DNA from 2 places in the Paenibacillus sp. BIC5C1 genome. Region 1 is predicted to be linked to the other one. Evidence: a T-box and tRNA genes for the amino acid it is inferred to sense, from the RefSeq annotation. Region 1 holds a T-box; the other holds one or more tRNA genes.

Region 1 (9,692 bases):
GTGGTGACGAACAAGACTCCAAGCAACCTGCACAGTAATGAAGTGCACACGAAGAGGGCAGCCCATATGCTGCCCTCTCGCTGTGTTTTGTTTATCTAATACGAAAGGAAGTTATTTTATGAATCCATCACGTTCCCGTTCCGAGCTTTTATACGAAGAAGCACTTCAACATATTGTAGGAGGTGTGAACAGTCCCTCCCGCTCTTTCAAAGCGGTGGGTGGCGGAGCGCCTGTCTTTATGAAAAAAGCGCAAGGTGCGCACTTCTGGGATGTCGACGACAACCGTTATATCGATTATCTCGCGGCCTACGGCCCGATTGTTACAGGACATGCCCACCCTCATATTACCCAAGCGATTACCGAGGCAGCAGCAAATGGTGTGCTGTATGGTACGCCTACGGAACTTGAGATCAAACTCGCCAAAATGCTGAAGGAAGCCATTCCTTCAATGGATAAGGTTCGCTTTGTAAACTCCGGTACAGAAGCAGTCATGACCACCATCCGGGTTGCCCGTGCCTACACCAAACGTAATAAAATTGTGAAATTCGCTGGATGTTATCACGGTCACTCCGACTTGGTTCTTGTGGCAGCAGGTTCTGGGCCTTCCACGCTGGGTATTCCTGATAGTGCAGGTATTCCAACGAGCATTGCGCACGAAGTCATCACGGTACCTTTTAACGATCTGGACAGCCTAAAAGCGGCTCTGGAGCGTTGGGGCGATGATGTCGCCGCAGTCATGGTTGAACCGATTGTCGGCAACTTCGGTATGGTTATGCCGGAACCTGGCTTCCTGGAAGGACTCTGTGCCATGACTCGGGACAACGGCTCGCTCGTCATTTACGATGAGGTCATTACAGCCTTCCGTTTCCACTATGGCTCTACACAGACTTACGCGGGACTGGACAATCATTCGGAGATCGAACCGGATCTGACTGCACTTGGCAAAATCATCGGCGGTGGTCTGCCCATCGGTGCTTACGGCGGTCGTAAACAGGTTATGGAGCAGGTTGCTCCACTCGGCCCGGCCTATCAAGCCGGAACGATGGCAGGTAACCCTGCGTCTATCTCTGCGGGTATCGCTTGTCTGGAAGTTCTGCAAGGCGAAGGTGTATATGCGGAGATGGAACGTCTTGCGATTGATCTGACAACAGGCCTTCAGGCTTCTGCGGATCGTCATGGCATTGCGTTAACCATTAACCGAATTCGTGGCGCCTTCTCCACTCACTTCTGTGATCACCCGGTTACGAATTACGATCAAGCTCAGGATACCGATGGTGAACAGTTCGCTTCCTTCTTCCGTCATATGCTGAATCGTGGCATTAATCTGGCTCCTTCCAAATATGAAGCCTGGTTCCTGACCACTGCACATACGGACAAGGATGTTGCGGAAACACTTGAAGCCGCAGAAGCTTCCTTTAAAGCTATGGCTCAGGCGTAAACCGTTATCTAACAATTCACACATTGTGTCATAGCAAACATCACTGAAATTTATCGCATGAAATAAGGCGTCCCACAAGCAATTAATCCGCTTGTGTGGACGCCTTTTGCAGTTTCGCTATTTCTTCACGAATAATCCGCAACCCTTCCTTGATCCGCTGCTTCGGTACATTGGATATGTTTAACCGCAGCATTTTATCCTGATATATCTCCTGTGCACCTTCTGGATAATATCGTTCTGTTGTATCGGCAATGACTCCCCGTTGATCCAACCGGGACAGCAAGACCCTGAGAGGCATATCCTTAGGTAGTGGCAGAACCGTATGCTCCCCACCTGTACGCGGTGCATTCGCAAATGGACCGAAGTCTGGGAAGGAATTAAGTTGCTGATACAATTTGTTCATCCGGGCAGCATAGCGGCTGCGGATGACTTTGCCATGATGGGCAAACATCCCGTTACGGATGTAGACCTCAAGTGCTGCCTGGGATAGTACCGCGGTGTCTATGTCGAGCATTTTTTTGTATTTACTAAACGATGCAGTAAGACTTGCAGGCAGAATAGCCACACCAATCCGCAGGCCAGGAAACAGGATTTTGGAGTAACTTTTCAGATAAATCACTCGCCCCTCCGTATCATACGACCATAACGGGTCCTGCTTCGTGTTCTCTTCCAGATCAGCCAAGAAATCATCCTCTACCAGATAGACATCATAACGCTGCGCCAACCGGATTAATCTTTTCTTCTCAGCTGTTGTCAGGGAAGTTCCAATCGGGTTATGAAAACGCGGCATAACATAAAAGAATTTGATATCTCCTTCGCGGAACTGCCGTTCGATCGCGTCCCAATCCAGGCCATTCAGAGAACGCCTCACACCAGCAATCGGTACATTCAGCCCTTGTAGAAGCGAAGGCATATTATGATAACCCGGCAGTTCCAGCATCACCTGCTTATTCCCATTCGGAAAAGGCATTAACGCCAGAACAGCTAGAGCCTGCTGCACACCTGAAGTAATAAAGAACTGCTCCTTCCGGGCAAACACCTGATAATCAGCGAATTGCTTCTGCAATAGTTCAATCAAGGAAGGCAAGCCTCTTTCGGTTCCGTACAAGAAGAGCTCTGCCTGTTTCTTCTCCATTGCCTGATCCACACAATGGCGAAAATCGGAATAAGGGAATACTCGCGGATCAGGAGCTGCGGAGGCAAAATCCATTGGCCCCTGCCACTCTCCATCCTCCACTTCAGCCCCATTCTGTACCGCATAATATCCGGACTGAGGCACCGCGTAGACCAGATGCCGCTCTTCCAGCCACTCGTAAGCGCGTATGGCTGTACTTACGCTACATTGATATTGCTCAGCCAGAACACGCACAGCCGGCAGTTTGATGCCTTTATCCTGCCATTGTCCACTGTTCTGCTGGCGCAATTGATCCTGGATCCATTGCTTAAGTGATTCGGCGATGATTTCGTATTTTCTCATTGGATTCTGCCCCTCCTCCGACTTCAGCATTACTTCAAGTGTACCGGTACAGTAAACGTTTTTGTCTATTGTACCACTATTGGTCTGGCAGTATATTGAATAAGGTCAGACAGCGTACGCAGCAACTTATGCTCCGTTGAATTAGAAAAGAAAAACCGTATTATTGGAGGAAACCCATGAACAATAGACAGACTAGAACATATGCATATGTAGCAGCTGTTTTATATGCAGCCATTATTGGTTTATCCTTTTTATTCGTCAAAATGACGGTGAGTGTCGCACATCCAATTGATGTATTGGCACATCGTTTTGCCTTGTCGTTACTTGTAGTCAGCATCCCTGTTATTTTTGGATGGATCAAAATCAAGCTAACCCTTCGTGATCTGTGGCGTATCATTCCGCTAGGGCTGCTCTCTCCTGTTTTGTTCTTTGCCTTTCAGGCATTCGGGCTAGTCTCGTCCAACTCATCGGAAGCAGGGATTATCCAGGCGATGGCCCCCGTATTCACACTTGTGTTGGCCTCTATCTTTCTAAAAGAACGTACATCCCTTTTGCAAAAACTGTTCCTGCTGTTGTCCGTGGCCGGTGTTATCTTTATTTTCTTGATGAAAGGGAGCGGGATGTCGGCAGGCAATTTTAAAGGTATTGCTTTATTGCTGCTCTCCACGGTTTGTTTTGCAGGTTATGGTGTATTGGCAAGACCCTTGGCGCAGAAATATAAACCGATGGAATTGACCTGGGTGACCCTGATGGTTGGATTTATCGTCTTCAACGCAGCTTCCCTGATTCGTCACGCGTCGAGCGGAACCATGATGGATTATGTGAAGCCACTGGGAGATGCATCTTACCTAGGAGCACTGGCCTATCTGGCCATCCTCTCCACCATGTTCTCCACGCTGCTGGCGAGTTATGCCCTGACTCATCTGGAAGCTTCCAAAATGAGTGTATTCAGTAATTTATCCACGCTTATTTCGATTGCTGGCGGAGCCTGGATCTTGCATGAACCTGTTCATGGCTACCACTTTGTTGGAGCTCTGCTGATCATCGCTGGTGTACTTGGCACCAATATGAGCGGAAGAAAACGTGAGCTGGTCAAACCAGATCAAGCATGATACAATGTGAAAAATTGTAAATGGACGTTATCAACAATGATGAAGAGAAGTATACAGGATTAGATACCTCAGAGAGCCGGCGGATGGTGTGAGCAGGTGTATCGGTCATGTGGAAATGGGCTTCGGAGTTCCGAGTTGAACACGTTCTGCCACCTAACTCAGGAGCGCGGATCGTCAGTAGGCAAGGCGGCAAGTTCAGCCGTTATCCATGGACAGGATATCGATAAGGCAATATGCGGGCTTCTTGCATATAATCCATCCGTATCCCTCAAGTGGGCCGCAAACCAGCGGCCAATTAAGGTGGCACCGCGAAGTATAAGCTTCGTCCTTCTATTCTGTTCCCGTCTGGGAAACAGGATGAAGGACGAGGCTTTTTTTGATTTATGGATATACCCAAAAACTGTTGCAGGCTGAAAGGAGGTGATGGTCGTGGAAGACGGTTGGTGGCGTCAGCAATTAAAGATCGACAAATCACAACATCAAAGGAGAATGAACCATGAACAAGAACAAAGACATTATTTTAACCGGAGACCGGACAACCGGACAGCTTCATCTCGGCCATTACGTAGGCAGCCTGCGCAGTCGGGTGCAATTGCAGGATGAGTACAAAACGTATATTTTACTGGCTGATGTACAGGCGCTCACGACCCACTATGATCAACCGGGGCTGATTGCAGACAGCGTGCATCAAGTGACACTTGATTATCTTTCCGTAGGTATCGATCCCAATAAAGCCACTCTGTTCATCCAGTCAATGATCCCGGAAATTGCCGAGCTAACTGTCATATTCTCCATGTTTATCACGGTGAACAGTCTTCGGCATAATCCCACGATTAAAAACGAAGCACGTGACCGTGGTTATAAGGATCTCTATTACGGATTTCTTGGATATCCCGTCAGCCAAGCTGCGGATATTGCGTTCTGCAAAGCAACTCTTGTTCCAGCGGGAGAAGACCAGATTCCACATATTGAAACAGCGCGGAAACTGGTGCGGCGGTTCAACGAATTATATGCGCCTGTTCTGCCTGAACCACGTATTCTGACCGGAGAACGGCTGGGCGGACTGGATGGCGTGGGCAAAATGAGCAAAAGTATGGGCAACGCCATCTCGTTGAATGCCCATCCTGATGATGTGTATGCCAAGCTGTCCAAGGCAAAAACCGACCCCGCACGCATTCATCGTTCTGACCCGGGACATCCGGATATTTGTCCGGTGTTTGCCTACCACCAGCTTTTTCGAAAGGACGAGGCAGCTGAAATTCATGCGAACTGTAGTAATGGCACCATTGGTTGCAAGGATTGCAAGAAGATTGCAGGCACTGCAATTAACGAACTGCTCTCCCCTTTCCGTGAACGGCGAAATTACTATGAACAACGTGGGCATGAAGTGAAAGAAATCCTCGTGGAGGGCACATATCAGGCCCGTCAGGCTGCACGTGAGACGATGCTTGAGGTTCGTGAAGCGATGGGGATACGTTATTTCGACTGACGGTATGAGAAGGCCTGATCACGTTAACACTGCTGAGAACAGTATATTGGGAAAAGAGGTCCCCTCAGCATGAAACCAACACAGCCTTCTTTTTTGCAAGCCATGATGTTAATGATGTTATCTGTCGGCCTGATCAGCCACGTCCTGATCATCCCTGCCCTTTTGTCTTCGGCCAAAAGGGATGCATGGATATCCGTTCTGTTGTCTGCAGGGCCTTATCTTTTATTCACTCTAATGCTCGCGTATGTCTCTCGTTTTCTCCAGCATCAAACCCTGCATGAATGGCTGACTTCCCATCTTGGCAAGCCTCTTGGCATACTGTTTCGGGTGGGAAACAGCCTCTTTTTTCTGTCCGTGATCTACTTTACTCTGCACGACACCACCACTTGGGCCAAAACCAATTATCTGACGGAGACGCCAATATTGGTTACAAGCATTGCCCTGATGTCTCTCTGTGCCTATGCGGCCTATAAAGGAGTACGCTCTCTGGCATTTACAGCAGGATTGATCCTGCCCTTAGTTGTGCTGCTTGGCTTCTATGTCGCTATCGTTAATACACAATACAAGGATTATAGTCGTCTGCTGCCTGTGCTTGAACATGGCTGGAATCCCGTGTTTCATGGCACGGTGTACAGCCTTTCAGGCATGTTTGAGCTGCTGTTCATCTGGTACTTGCAGCCCCATCTCTCCAAACGCATACGTGTATGGCAATACCTGATGCTTGCGTTCATTATTCTGGGGCTAACACTTGGCCCACTCATTGGTGCAATCGTGGAATTCGATCCTTTTGAAGCTGCCAAAATGCGATATCCCGCCTTTGAAGAATGGCGAATTGCCTCCTTGGGCAAATATATTGCCCAGACTGATTTCTTTTCCATTTATCAATGGCTCGCCGGTTCTTTCACCCGGATTAGTCTGGCCATGTATATTGTAGTAGAAATTTGGAATATTAAGAGCGCCTCCAGAAGGATCATATGTTGTGCCACTCTCGGCGTCTTATTTATTCTTTCCATGCTGTATCCTCTGGATGATATGACATTCGAAAAACTGCTTGTCCAGTACATATTCCCGTTCAATCTCATGTATCTGAGCGGACTAGCAGTAGTTGCAACAGCCGTTGCATACATCAGTTCACGCCATCAGAGGAGGAAAAATCATGGAGCACCAAACGATTGACACCACGTCCCATGAAACACTGCTTGCCTCTTTTGAGGAGCAGTTCAATCCCTGCGCAGATGTTGTTATTCAGACCTTTCCAGCCAAAGATGAAACCGATATGTCGGTGATTATGCTCTATTGCGACGGTTTGGTCGACGGCAAACAAATCAACCAGTTTATTATCCCACGGCTGGAACAGCATTCCCTCTTCATAGAAGAAGCACACCCCAAAGAATTGGGATTAACCTTGAATCCGATAGAAGATCTTACAGATACAGAGAATTTAAATTTGTTGATTTTTAGTGGACAATTACTGCTCATTTTCGGAAATGGTGATCAGTCCTGCAGTCTAGATATCGCGAATATACCAGGAAGAAACCCTGAGGAATCAGCGATCGAGTCCTCGATTAAAGGGCCTCGGGATGGGTTCACTGAAGAGCTATCCGTGAATATCGGCCTCGTTCGTAAAAGAATGAAAACCTCTTCCATGTGTTATGAAAAATATGTTAAAGGTGGTCGTACCCAGACAACTATTGGTCTGTTGTATGTCAAAGACATTATTAACCCGGAAATTCTGAAAGAAGCACGCCATAATCTCGACCAAATTGAAATCGACGGCATTCTCGGTACCTCTATTATGGAACGTGCCATTATGGGGGGGATTCGCAGTATCTTCCCACTCACGGATAATACGGAGCGGCCCGATTATGTCGTGGACTCCCTTTTAAATGGGCGATTTGTGGTTCTCATTGAAGGTTCACCTGTAGCCATTATCGCTCCAACCACTCTGTTTAATCAGTTAAAATCGCCGGAAGACGAGAGTACCCCTTTCTTCATTGTTACTTTTGAGCGTATTTTGCGCATTTCCGGACTACTAATTGCCTGTTTCTTTCCTGCTTTCTATATCGGCCTAACCAGTTTCAATGTGGAGCAGATTCCCTTGCCTCTGCTCGCAACCATTTCAGGTACCCGGATGGGTCTACCCATGCCAGTAACGCTGGAAGCATTTTTAATGATATTTATGTTCGAGCTATTTAACGAAGCTGGCCGCCGACTCCCTCGTGCATTGGGACAGACCGTCAGCGTGGTAGGTGGACTTATTATCGGAGATGCCGCTATTCGAGCAGGAATTACTTCTCCCACGATCATTGTCACGGTCGCTATCTCGGTGATCTCCAGCTATATTCTGGTGAATACCGTGCTCAGTGGGGCTACTGCTCAAGTCCGGATTGGAATGCTTATCATTTCTTCCATCCTTGGATTATTCGGTTTCATGATTGGACTATTTGGTCTCCTGGTTCACCTCGTTTCGTTGGAGTGTTACGGCGTCTCGTATCTGTCACCCGTCTCCCCTTACATTCCCGACGACTTCACCCAAGCTGTATCCATGCCACCTTCCATGAAACGGACCAAGCGTCCTGCAGCACTCCACACACAGGATTCCACTCGCCGGAGGAAAGGCTCGTGACAAGATGGACGGCTAAGGTTAGCTTGTTGATATGCTGCTTCATTTTGCTGACTGGGTGCTGGGATTCCAAAGAAGTTCAGAGCATTAACTTTATCACCGCTGTAGGGATAGACTATGTAGACAACCAATACATTGCTTACGCTCAACTCATTGATTTCTCCAGTATTGCCAAGCAGGAAGGCCCAACTTCAAGGGAAGCAAGTGATATCTGGATCGGACGAGGGAAGGGTTCTACGCTGAGTATGGCTATTGATGACCTATATCAAACCTCTCAGCAACAAACGCTGTGGACCCATGTAAAAGCGATAGTCTTATCAAAAAATATATTGAATGGGCGGCTGGAGGATGTCTTTAATACCTTGCTGCATTCAGGCCAACTGAGATATACCCCCTGGCTCTACGGTACAGAGCAAAACATTACAGATGTACTCTCTCCCTCTGCCCTGCTGAACCAATCCGCCCAGACCATCGAGCTGTTCGAACCGATGAAGCTTTATAAGCAACATTCCGGTTATGAACCGATCCGACTTCACCAGCTCCTTGACGGATTTCGGGAGCCTGCTTCAGTCATTCTTTTGCCTTCCATTACCAATCAGAACGAGACCTGGTATAACGGGGATGAAGCACCCCCACTTATTAGAATGGATGGGTTTTATGTCATTTCAAACGGTAAAAGTCAAGGCAGGATTACAGGCAAAGATGCTGATGGGACACGATATGTAAATTATGATCGCGTATATCAATATCCGTTATATGTATACAGAAATGGGGGCAACACTCCGGATCTGACGCTTAGGCTTAATAATCCCAAAACCACGATCAAAGCCAGGAAAGAAGGAAATGGTGTTACCTTTGACCTGGTTACTTCAGTTAAAAGCGCCATCATCGAGGATCATGGCTCTCACCGTTCTCCCCATATCATGGAAAAGAACGCGGAAAAACAGATGGAGTCCCAAATCCGTGATACGTTCGAGAAAACCAAATCACGCAAGATTGATTCCTACGGTTTGGTGGAACATCTCTATCGCCATGATCTCCCCCTCTGGAAACAGGAGGTATATAAACGGGCTAATCCACTTGAGCGGTTTAAACTCGGAAAGGTGGAGGTTCATGTGAAAATACTCAATGCCAGTACGTATAAATACGATAAGTAACGTAAAAAGACGATCAGCAGCCTGCAGAGCATGCAAGGTTACGGGTCGTCTTTTCATTTCATAATCAAACACCTCATCCCAGTGGAAACGCCATAACACTCATGAGTGCCAGTTCAGGCTGAGTAGTATCCAGACGGCTGTACTGTACGATAACGGGAACGTTGCTGGAGACGGTAATGGCATAGGGTACTCCCGGAGGGATAAGTTGTTCACCCGATCTCAACGAAGCTGTCCGAATATGCTTTGTTCTCCGCGCAGGTACCTCAGCCACGATGTCTTCGAGCGGTTCCCTATCTTCAAAATAAATCGTTATTTGCAGCAGTGCATCCACTGTACTTGTATTTAATACACAGATGCTCTCATGACTCTCCAGTGAGCCCGAGCTGACTGGTGGAA
Region 2 (9,692 bases), 1.9 Mb from region 1:
AGTTTATTCATGTGTCTACTCCTTTCTGTCATTGTTTAGCTTTTGTTTCAGCCGTTCCAGTTCTTTGTCCAGCGTAGAGGATGACATGGTGCCGGATGTACCTGCCCCATCCTGACTCATCCGCCGCAAATCCCGGAGACTTTGCGCCTCATATTCAAGATCAGATACCTGATCGTCCAACCGGTTGAACATACGGGGTACATTCTGACCGTTGTAGTGACCTCTCTGATTCATTCGCTGCTGCAATTGAATCGTCTGCATACGAGCGTAGTAATATTGACGTTTGCTGTATACATTCTGATACTCCACTTTCAGTTGGTCGATCTGTTCATCCAGTTCCTGTAAAGCCGCATTGCTTTGTGCGTACAATTCATTGTATTGCTCCATTTTTTCCTCGTGGAGGATTTTCTCCTGCAAAGCAAGTTTAGCCAAATGCTCCTCGCCTGCTTTCAGAGCCATGGAAGCTTGTTCTTCCCGTTTGTGTACCATACCTGCTGCCTGATCCGCTTGTTGTTTCATTTGTCTGGTATGGCTTGCATATTGGTGACGAAGCTTCTCGGCTTCACCGATGTCTTGGCGGGTCGAGACCAGAAACTGATCAATCAGTTTAACTGGATCCTGACTTTGCTCCAGATGTTCGTTTAAATTAGCTACGGTAATATCCCGCATTCGACGAAATACACTCATTTTGTCTGTCCTCCTTATCATAATCGTGAAAGCTTAGTAACGGCCACGACGACTGCGATTATTACTCAACATGGAGAATCCGAAGATAATTAACCCAATCGCGATGATCGGTCCGATCAGCCAGGCCAGTTTACCCAGCAGTGAGAGGATACCGATGAAGAGAACAATCCATCCAAGCAGTACATTTCCTCGTTTAACTCCGTAGTATCCAAGTGCAATCATCAGGATCGGAATCAGATAACCCATTAAATGTCCCAGTAGGGGAGTTAACTTTCCGAAGAGGAGAAGTGCACCCAATGCAATCAGTACAATCGCCCAGCCATTTCCTTTATTCCATCTCATAATTATTGTTCACCGCCCTTTCGGTTCATTAATTTGATTTGTGTGTTTGTTTGTTCGTTTGTTTCTTGTTTAACCTTATGTCCTTATTCTAGGGGAAACTGCGACTTTTCAAAACAGACCGTGGACGGTTTTTCATCCTAGACTCAGGTCGGGGATGGGGTTGGACCTTTGACTGTCCCTGGATCAGACCATTGACCACTGTACCGAATAACAGCCTTAGATATCCCTTATTACCCTTCTTCAACGCCGATCCCCCGTGTGAATATGACGTCCATACCTTTTATCTACGTTCCTCTCCGATTGACGTTTCCCATTACATGTTCTAGGAAAGCTAACGACTATTAATCTGAGCGATTACATGATATTCTTTTCCAATTGGATTTTTATTACTTTTTTATCCAAATAAACAAAATTTAGATTGTTCTATATGTAAGCGTTTACTAAAATAGAAAGTGTTACTAATTCAAAAGTCAGGAGTGGACCTGTGCGATCATTCAGCTATCTACATAAGATGATAGTCTTCGGAATCTTGTTAAGTACCCTGCCCATTCTGTTGACGGGAATCGCCGCTTTTATCTATTCTTCGAAACAATCAGAACTGCATCGTGCACAAGCCAATAAACAACTGTTAATCCAAATGCAAACTAATGTAGAGCACAAACTTGCAACCGTAAGTTATATGCTCGATCAGGCCGTTCGGTCACCGGACACGCTCCATTCTCTAACGTCATCCTCATCGATTCAGGGCACCGGCCCTTTGTTTGCTGAGAAGTTACAGACCGAATTCAAGAATATGAGGTCGTGGGAGCCTTTAATGGATATTACGCTCGTAAATCAGACCCAAGACTGGCTTATCGATCATGCTGGCCTATACCTGAATACTGATTTCCCAATGGCTCTGCCTATGAAAGACTTGTTATCGAACACACTCACATCCGGTTGGCAACTTACACCCTCATCCGTGTTTAACAATAATGAGCGCCCGGTGAATTCAGGCTGCATCTACCATATTGCTCTTGCCAGATCGATACCCGATGTAAATGTTTCTTCTGAAGCTGCCCTGATTGCGGGAATTCCGGCATGTTCACTGCAAAAACCACTGGAAGAGGAATCTCCTGAAAGTTCTGCGGCCGGACTGATCATTTTGAATCGTGAACAACGTATCATGGTCCACCCCGATCCCCAATATATTGGTCAGCCATTGGCTGCATCAGGAATATGGGACAGCGATTCGAAGGCCAGCTTTAGTGCATTGTTATCTAAGCGTAGTTTCGCTACCTCCTCAGGTCAACGTGAGGTACGGATTGCAGATACACATTACTCGCTGTCCTACACGCATTCTTCTCTAAAAGGGTGGACCTATATTCTCATTTCACCTACGAATATTCTAACTCACGAGTATGTTCAGATTGGGCTGCACACCATGTATATCAGTGTTGCTATGCTACTGCTTTCCCTGCTGCTCTCTTGGATCGGTTCAAGGCGAATGCATATTCCAATCCGCAAGCTTCTTGCACAGCTCGGTGACAAACGGTTGTCCAAAGGTAATTTTAAAACCAAGTCTATACTTTATATGGATGAATTCGAGCAAATCAGAGCCGGTATTTCTCAGTTATCGGCTTCTCAATCCCAGCTTGAAAGCAAATTAAATCAATATAAGTTGCACATCCGTACTCATTTTCTAATCAACCTGCTTCTGGGCAAAAATGCACCGTCCACTCTCCATGACACACTCAGAGAGAATGGTTATGGTTCACAACTTCAAGAGTGGCAACAAATAGCCGTCATTGCAGTTCAGGCTGAACTTGTGAATCACACCAAATATCATGCCAAGGATCGTGATTTGTTGCTGTTTGCCGTCCAAAACATACTGGAGGAGAGTATTTATGCAGAGCAACAGTTATTCACCGTGGTATATGAACAGGCTGTCGTTACCATTATAGGTACCCCTGAGCAAGATCTTGTTCGTTTTTCACAGCATTTGTATACGTTAACGGAACAACTACAGCAACAGATCAGTGAGATCCTTAGTCTCCAGGTAAGCATTGGCTTCAGTCAGCCCCACGCCTCCCTATTTCATATATCGCAGGCTTATACGGAGGCCCTTGAAGCGCTCAAGCATCGAATGAAACTGGGAGCAGGTATCATCTTTCAATTTGAGACGATCGATAATCGTACCTCACATTGGGCACTGCGATATCCCGAATCACTGGAGTATACGCTGATACAGGCTATCCAAAATGCCGATGAAGCCCTAGCATCCTCTCATCTCCATCAGTTGCTTGAAGTACTCTTTGGCATGGAATGCACACCGGAAGAATATCAGGTAGCACTCACCCGGTTGTTAACACATATTTTGCAGATGATGCAGGAATCCGGTATACGACTGGGACAGATCACCAAAGGCCATGGGTCCATTTTCAATGAACTTCATACTCTGCAGTATGCTGCTGAGGTTGAGCAATGGTTTAACAATCATATCATCATACCGATCATTCTCATTTTGAAAGAAAGACAGTACGCCCAATACCAGCACATATCCGAGAAAATGATTGCCATCATCCAGCAAGAATACGATAAGGATCTGACGTTGGAGGAATGCGCATCCAGACTCCATTACAATTCCAACTACCTAAGCAGTGTGTTCCGCAAAGAGACAGGCTGTGCATTTAGTGAGTATCTGACGAAGTACCGCTTCAGTATAGCTAAAAAGTGGCTCGACGAAAGCGAGTTGACGATCAAGGATATCGCTGCACGGCTTCGTTATAACAATCCACAGAACTTTATCCGTTCTTTTCGAAAATGGGAAGGAATCACGCCCGGACAATATAGGGAACGTAAGCAGAAGCCTGATCTATCCATAAAGCAGTAAACGGCTCTTTGGGGGATGAAGTACTATTTATAGAAGAAGAACGTTTGTTATTCAGGCGAAGAATAAATTGTGTTATATCCGACCATCAAAAAAAGGGAGCAGTTATAACTGCTCCCTTAAAACTTCATCTAAAATGATTACTGCTGGAATAGGTCTACTTTTCCTTGGTACGTACCACTTTCATATTCGGTTGCTCCAATTGAATCAGAATTTTACCAAACTTCCCTCCGCGTGAGAATGTAACCACACCATCTTTGTAAGTGTCTCTGATATATTGTTCAGCCAGGGCAAGAGAACCTTCATCCGTTGGCAGTTCGTGCGTGCTAAGCCATTCCTTAAGCTTATCAACGACTTCCTCAACAGGCATCTCAATATAACTTGTTTCTTTAGTGATTAAGGTGGTGTACGAATAATCTTTCAGGTACAGCAGCTGTTGTATATATCCCATATCTCCAGCGTTGTATGATGGATAGGCTCCTAATACCTCTTTAAGCTCATCTATTAGTGTGTGCTCTCTCGATCCAGCCATCGTGCTAATATAAACATACTTTCGGGCAGTGCTGATCGCCTGTTCAATCGTTTCCCAATTCGACATCGCCGGGCACATGGATGCAAATGCAAAATCATATTTCTTCTCCCAGCCCTTTTCCTGAATCGATATGTCCTCGAACCGCTCTGAAACGATATCAATACTGGATGTAAGGGATGCAGGAATTGTCTCCTTCATTAAGGAAACTAACAGTTCAGATGGCTCTACAGCTATAACGCTCGCTCCTTTAGTTGCAAAAGGAATCGTAAAGATGCCCGATGCTGCTCCAATATCTAATATCGATAAACCGTCAAAACTCACTCCCTGATTTTCAATCCAACCTATGATGCGTTCAGAGCGCTTCTTCCCCTCTTCAGTAAACGAATGTTGATGATATTCTCTAGCCCATCGTTCAAATGCAGATGTCGCGTCAAACGCCGTGCTCTTCATATTGTATTTTGAAACTGTGGACTGATTCTTCCACGCTTCTTCCCACACAAATCGATCAAATAAAATCTCAGAATGCTTGGATACATTTTTTTCTCCAGACACGTTGCTTCACTCCATTTCTTTTATGAAATAAAAATTCACTCGCAAAAAGGATATTATCTTGTTTCAATAAACACCTTTTATACAAATTTAAAAGAGCTTTAATATCCTTAATTAAACTAAAATATTATCAGAGACTTTACACATCTACAATATACTTATTAAAGTCATGCGTCAATACATAAACAAAATAATTATGAGATACCAGAATATCGTGTATTTGCCCTAGCATATGCTGGATTCCCCTGTAAAAATGGTGTTGTTATGACCTACAAGAATCCATTCAGGAGCCCTTCTTTGCTTAATTGCCGCACGTCATCTTTCAATTCGCCAAATAAAAAAGCTCATTAGATTTTGCATCTAATGAGCTTTTTCTTACTTGCTTGAATACCGGCGAGAGGACTCGAACCTCCACGGTTTCCCACTCGATTTTGAGTCGAGCGCGTCTGCCATTCCGCCACGCCGGCATATGATGTTTTTATAAAAATATACTGGAGGCGCCACCCAGATTCGAACTGGGGATAAAGCTTTTGCAGAGCTGTGCCTTACCACTTGGCTATGGCGCCATATTTTGGAGCGGACGACGGGAATCGAACCCGCGACCCTCGCCTTGGCAAGGCGATGCTCTACCGCTGAGCCACGTCCGCATAATGGCTGGGGATATAGGATTTGAACCTATGCATGACGGAGTCAAAGTCCGTTGCCTTACCGCTTGGCTAATCCCCAAAAAAACAAAGGGGCGATCGAGGGGAATTGAACCCCCGAATGCCGGATCCACAAACCGGTGCGTTAACCACTTCGCCACGATCGCCATAATACAATATGTTCTTGAAAGTTAATTGGCAGGGGCAGCAGGAATTGAACCCACACCAACGGTTTTGGAGACCGTTGTTCTACCTTTAAACTATGCCCCTAAAAACTGGTGGAGGATGATGGATTCGAACCACCGAACCCGTACGGGAGCAGATTTACAGTCTGATGCGTTTGGCCACTTCGCTAATCCTCCATAAGTGGTGCCGGCGAGAGGACTTGAACCCCCAACCTACTGATTACAAGTCAGTTGCTCTACCAGTTGAGCTACACCGGCGTATTAAGTTGTGATAAATGGTGGCTCGGGACGGAATCGAACCGCCGACACGAGGATTTTCAGTCCTCTGCTCTACCGACTGAGCTACCGAGCCACAATAAAGTTAATTCTGAAACGTTGCACTTTATCTAGGGCGTTCGGTGCCATATAGCAGATTTAGTGAACAGCTTCCTCATGTAAAGATTAAAATGGCGGAACCGACGGGATTCGAACCCGCGATCTCCTGCGTGACAGGCAGGCATGTTAGGCCAACTACACCACGGTTCCAGATCACTTTCTTCATAGAAAGTATAATTGCGGGGGCAGGATTTGAACCTGCGGCCTTCGGGTTATGAGCCCGACGAGCTACCGGGCTGCTCCACCCCGCGTCGTAATTTAAAAGTTATATGGTGGAGGCTGAGGGGATCGAACCCCCGACCCTCTGCTTGTAAGGCAGATGCTCTCCCAGCTGAGCTAAGCCTCCGAACAACACATTTATGATCTTATCATAAAACTGCTGTGTAAATCAACTTCTTTTTTTGAAGTTAGATATGACCCGTAGGGGATTCGAACCCCTGTTACCTCCGTGAAAGGGAGGTGTCTTAACCCCTTGACCAACGGGCCTTGCTATGGCGGAGAGAGAGGGATTCGAACCCTCGAGACGCTTGTGGCGCCTACACGATTTCCAATCGTGCTCCTTCGGCCAACTCGGACACCTCTCCATATGGCTCCCCGAACAGGGCTCGAACCTGTGACAACTCGATTAACAGTCGAGTGCTCTACCAACTGAGCTATCAGGGAATAATGCTTCAGAGATCATTCTCTGAAAACTAGATCCGAAACGAAATTTGCGATTCATAACCTGCATATTGGATAAGCCCTCGACCGATTAGTACTGGTCAGCTCCATGCATTGCTGCACTTCCACCCCCAGCCTATCTACCTCGTCGTCTTCAAGGGGTCTTACATACTGGGAAATCTCATCTTGAGGGGGGCTTCACGCTTAGATGCTTTCAGCGCTTATCCCGTCCGTACATAGCTACCCAGCGGTGCTCCTGGCGGAACAACTGGTACACCAGCGGTACGTCCATCCCGGTCCTCTCGTACTAAGGACAGCTCCTCTCAAATTTCCTACGCCCACGACAGATAGGGACCGAACTGTCTCACGACGTTCTGAACCCAGCTCGCGTACCGCTTTAATGGGCGAACAGCCCAACCCTTGGGACCTACTTCAGCCCCAGGATGCGATGAGCCGACATCGAGGTGCCAAACCTCCCCGTCGATGTGGACTCTTGGGGGAGATAAGCCTGTTATCCCCAGGGTAGCTTTTATCCGTTGAGCGATGGCCCTTCCATGCGGTACCACCGGATCACTAAGCCCGACTTTCGTCCCTGCTCGACTTGTAGGTCTCGCAGTCAAGCTCCCTTATGCCTTTGCACTCTTCGAATGATTTCCAACCATTCTGAGGGAACCTTTGGGCGCCTCCGTTACTCTTTAGGAGGCGACCGCCCCAGTCAAACTGCCCACCTGACACTGTCCCCGCACCGGATTACGGTACCAGGTTAGAACCTAGATACGATCAGGGTGGTATCCCAACGGTGCCTCCACAGAAGCTTGCGCTCCTGCTTCAAAGGCTCCCACCTATCCTGTACAGATCGTACCCAAATTCAATATCAAGCTGCAGTAAAGCTCCATGGGGTCTTTCCGTCTTGTCGCGGGTAACCTGCATCTTCACAGGTATTAAAATTTCACCGGATCTCTCGTTGAGACAGCGCCCAAGTCGTTACGCCATTCGTGCGGGTCAGAATTTACCTGACAAGGAATTTCGCTACCTTAGGACCGTTATAGTTACGGCCGCCGTTTACTGGGGCTTCGGTTCACAGCTTCGGATTGCTCCTAACCGCTCCCCTTAACCTTCCAGCACCGGGCAGGCGTCAGCCCGTATACTTCGCCTTACGGCTTCGCACAGACCTGTGTTTTTGCTAAACAGTCGCTTGGGCCTTTTCACTGCGGCCCCCTCGTGCTATTCACACTACCGGGGCACCCCTTCTCCCGAAGTTACGGGGTCATTTTGCCGAGTTCCTTAACGAGAGTTCTTCCGCGCGCCTTAGAATTCTCTTCTCGCCTACCTGTGTCGGTTTGCGGTACGGGCACCATCACCTGGCTAGAGGCTTTTCTTGGCAGTGTGAGATCATGACCTTCGCTACTATAATTTTCGCTCCCCATTACAGCCCAGCCTTACGATGTGCGGATTTGCCTACACATCAGCCTCACTGCTTAGACGGACATCCATCAGTCCGCGTCACTACCCTGCTGCGTCCCCCCATTGCTCATAACGGCTTACGGTGGTACAGGAATTTCGACCTGTTGTCCTTCGACTACGCCTTTCGGCCTCGCCTTAGGTCCCGACTTACCCTGAGCGGACGAGCCTTCCTCAGGAACCCTTAGGCTTTCGGCGGATCAGATTCTCACTGATCTTTTCGTTACTCATACCGGCATTCTCACTTGTATAATGTCCAGCGCTCCTTACGGTACACCTTCAACCCTTATACAACGCTCCCCTACCCCTGATGCAAAGCATCAAGCCATAGCTTCGGTGGTGTGTTTAGCCCCGTTACATTTTCGGCGCAGAGTCACTCGACCAGTGAGCTATTACGCACTCTTTCAATGGTGGCTGCTTCTAAGCCAACATCCTGGTTGTCTGTGCAACTCCACATCCTTTCCCACTTAACACACACTTGGGGACCTTAGCTGATGGTCTGGGCTGTTTCCCTTTTGACAATGGATCTTAGCACTCACTGTCTGACTCCCGGAAGTAAGTCTATGGCATTCGGAGTTTGACTGAGCTTGGTAACCCTTGCGGGCCCCGCACCCAATCAGTGCTCTACCTCCACGACTCTGTTTTCCGAGGCTAGCCCTAAAGCTATTTCGGGGAGAACCAGCTATCTCCGAGTTCGATTGGAATTTCTCCGCTACCCCCACCTCATCCCCGCACTTTTCAACGTGCGTGGGTTCGGGCCTCCAGTGCGTGTTACCGCACCTTCACCCTGGACAGGGGTAGATCACCCGGTTTCGGGTCTACGTCCACGTACTATGTCGCCCTATTCAGACTCGCTTTCGCTGCGGCTCCGGCTCTTCACCTTAACCTTGCACGGGAACGTAACTCGCCGGTTCATTCTACAAAAGGCACGCCATCACCCCTAAAACGGGCTCTGACTTTTTGTAAGCACACGGTTTCAGGTTCTATTTCACTCCCCTTCCGGGGTGCTTTTCACCTTTCCCTCACGGTACTGCTTCACTATCGGTCGCTAGGAAGTATTTAGCCTTGGCAGATGGTCCTGCCGGATTCATACGGGGTTTCACGTGCCCCGCACTACTCGGGATACATCTCGGAGAGAGCAGACTTTCAACTACAGGGCTTTTACCTTCTTTGGCGGGCCTTTCCAGACCTCTTCGTTTAACCGGCTCCTTTGTAACTCCATGTGAGATGTCCCACAACCCCAAAGAGCAAGCTCTCTGGTTTGGACTTCTCCGCGTTCGCTCGCCGCTACTGACGGAATCACTATTGTTTTCTCTTCCTCAGGGTACTTAGATGTTTCAGTTCCCCTGGTATGCCTCTACATAACCTATGTATTCAGTTATGAGTAA

The links. The T-box of region 1 lies ahead of trpS (tryptophan--tRNA ligase). A T-box ahead of a tRNA ligase gene usually reads a tRNA of that ligase, here a tRNA-Trp.
Region 2: it encodes a tRNA-Trp, which carries the amino acid that the T-box ahead of trpS (tryptophan--tRNA ligase) is inferred to sense. The anticodon was not compared.

What each region holds. Positions count from the first base shown of each region.
Region 1 covers NZ_CP135922.1:756,313-766,004, reverse strand. Annotated here, with positions in the region: gene RS891_RS03650 (LCP family protein) at 1-38, shown strand, start outside; gene RS891_RS03645 (glutamate-1-semialdehyde 2,1-aminomutase) at 119-1,438, shown strand; gene RS891_RS03640 (aminotransferase-like domain-containing protein) at 1,521-2,915, opposite strand; gene RS891_RS03635 (DMT family transporter) at 3,092-4,027, shown strand; T-box leader at 4,055-4,360, shown strand; gene trpS (tryptophan--tRNA ligase) at 4,524-5,516, shown strand; gene RS891_RS03625 (GerAB/ArcD/ProY family transporter) at 5,586-6,692, shown strand; gene RS891_RS03620 (spore germination protein) at 6,673-8,142, shown strand; gene RS891_RS03615 (Ger(x)C family spore germination protein) at 8,139-9,296, shown strand; gene RS891_RS03610 (sensory rhodopsin transducer) at 9,370-9,692, opposite strand, start outside.
Region 2 covers NZ_CP135922.1:5,961,299-5,970,990, forward strand. Annotated here, with positions in the region: gene RS891_RS26690 (PspC domain-containing protein) at 1-11, opposite strand, end outside; gene RS891_RS26695 (PspA/IM30 family protein) at 16-687, opposite strand; gene RS891_RS26700 (LiaF transmembrane domain-containing protein) at 721-1,029, opposite strand; gene RS891_RS26705 (helix-turn-helix domain-containing protein) at 1,514-3,901, shown strand; gene RS891_RS26710 (class I SAM-dependent methyltransferase) at 4,056-4,982, opposite strand; tRNA gene RS891_RS26715 (tRNA-Leu) at 5,368-5,446, opposite strand; tRNA gene RS891_RS26720 (tRNA-Cys) at 5,472-5,545, opposite strand; tRNA gene RS891_RS26725 (tRNA-Gly) at 5,552-5,626, opposite strand; tRNA gene RS891_RS26730 (tRNA-Gln) at 5,631-5,705, opposite strand; tRNA gene RS891_RS26735 (tRNA-His) at 5,718-5,790, opposite strand; tRNA gene RS891_RS26740 (tRNA-Trp) at 5,820-5,893, opposite strand; tRNA gene RS891_RS26745 (tRNA-Tyr) at 5,900-5,985, opposite strand; tRNA gene RS891_RS26750 (tRNA-Thr) at 5,991-6,066, opposite strand; tRNA gene RS891_RS26755 (tRNA-Phe) at 6,085-6,160, opposite strand; tRNA gene RS891_RS26760 (tRNA-Asp) at 6,256-6,333, opposite strand; tRNA gene RS891_RS26765 (tRNA-Met) at 6,361-6,434, opposite strand; tRNA gene RS891_RS26770 (tRNA-Val) at 6,454-6,529, opposite strand; tRNA gene RS891_RS26775 (tRNA-Glu) at 6,598-6,669, opposite strand; tRNA gene RS891_RS26780 (tRNA-Ser) at 6,676-6,767, opposite strand; tRNA gene RS891_RS26785 (tRNA-Asn) at 6,771-6,846, opposite strand; rRNA gene RS891_RS26790 (23S ribosomal RNA) at 6,915-9,692, opposite strand, start outside.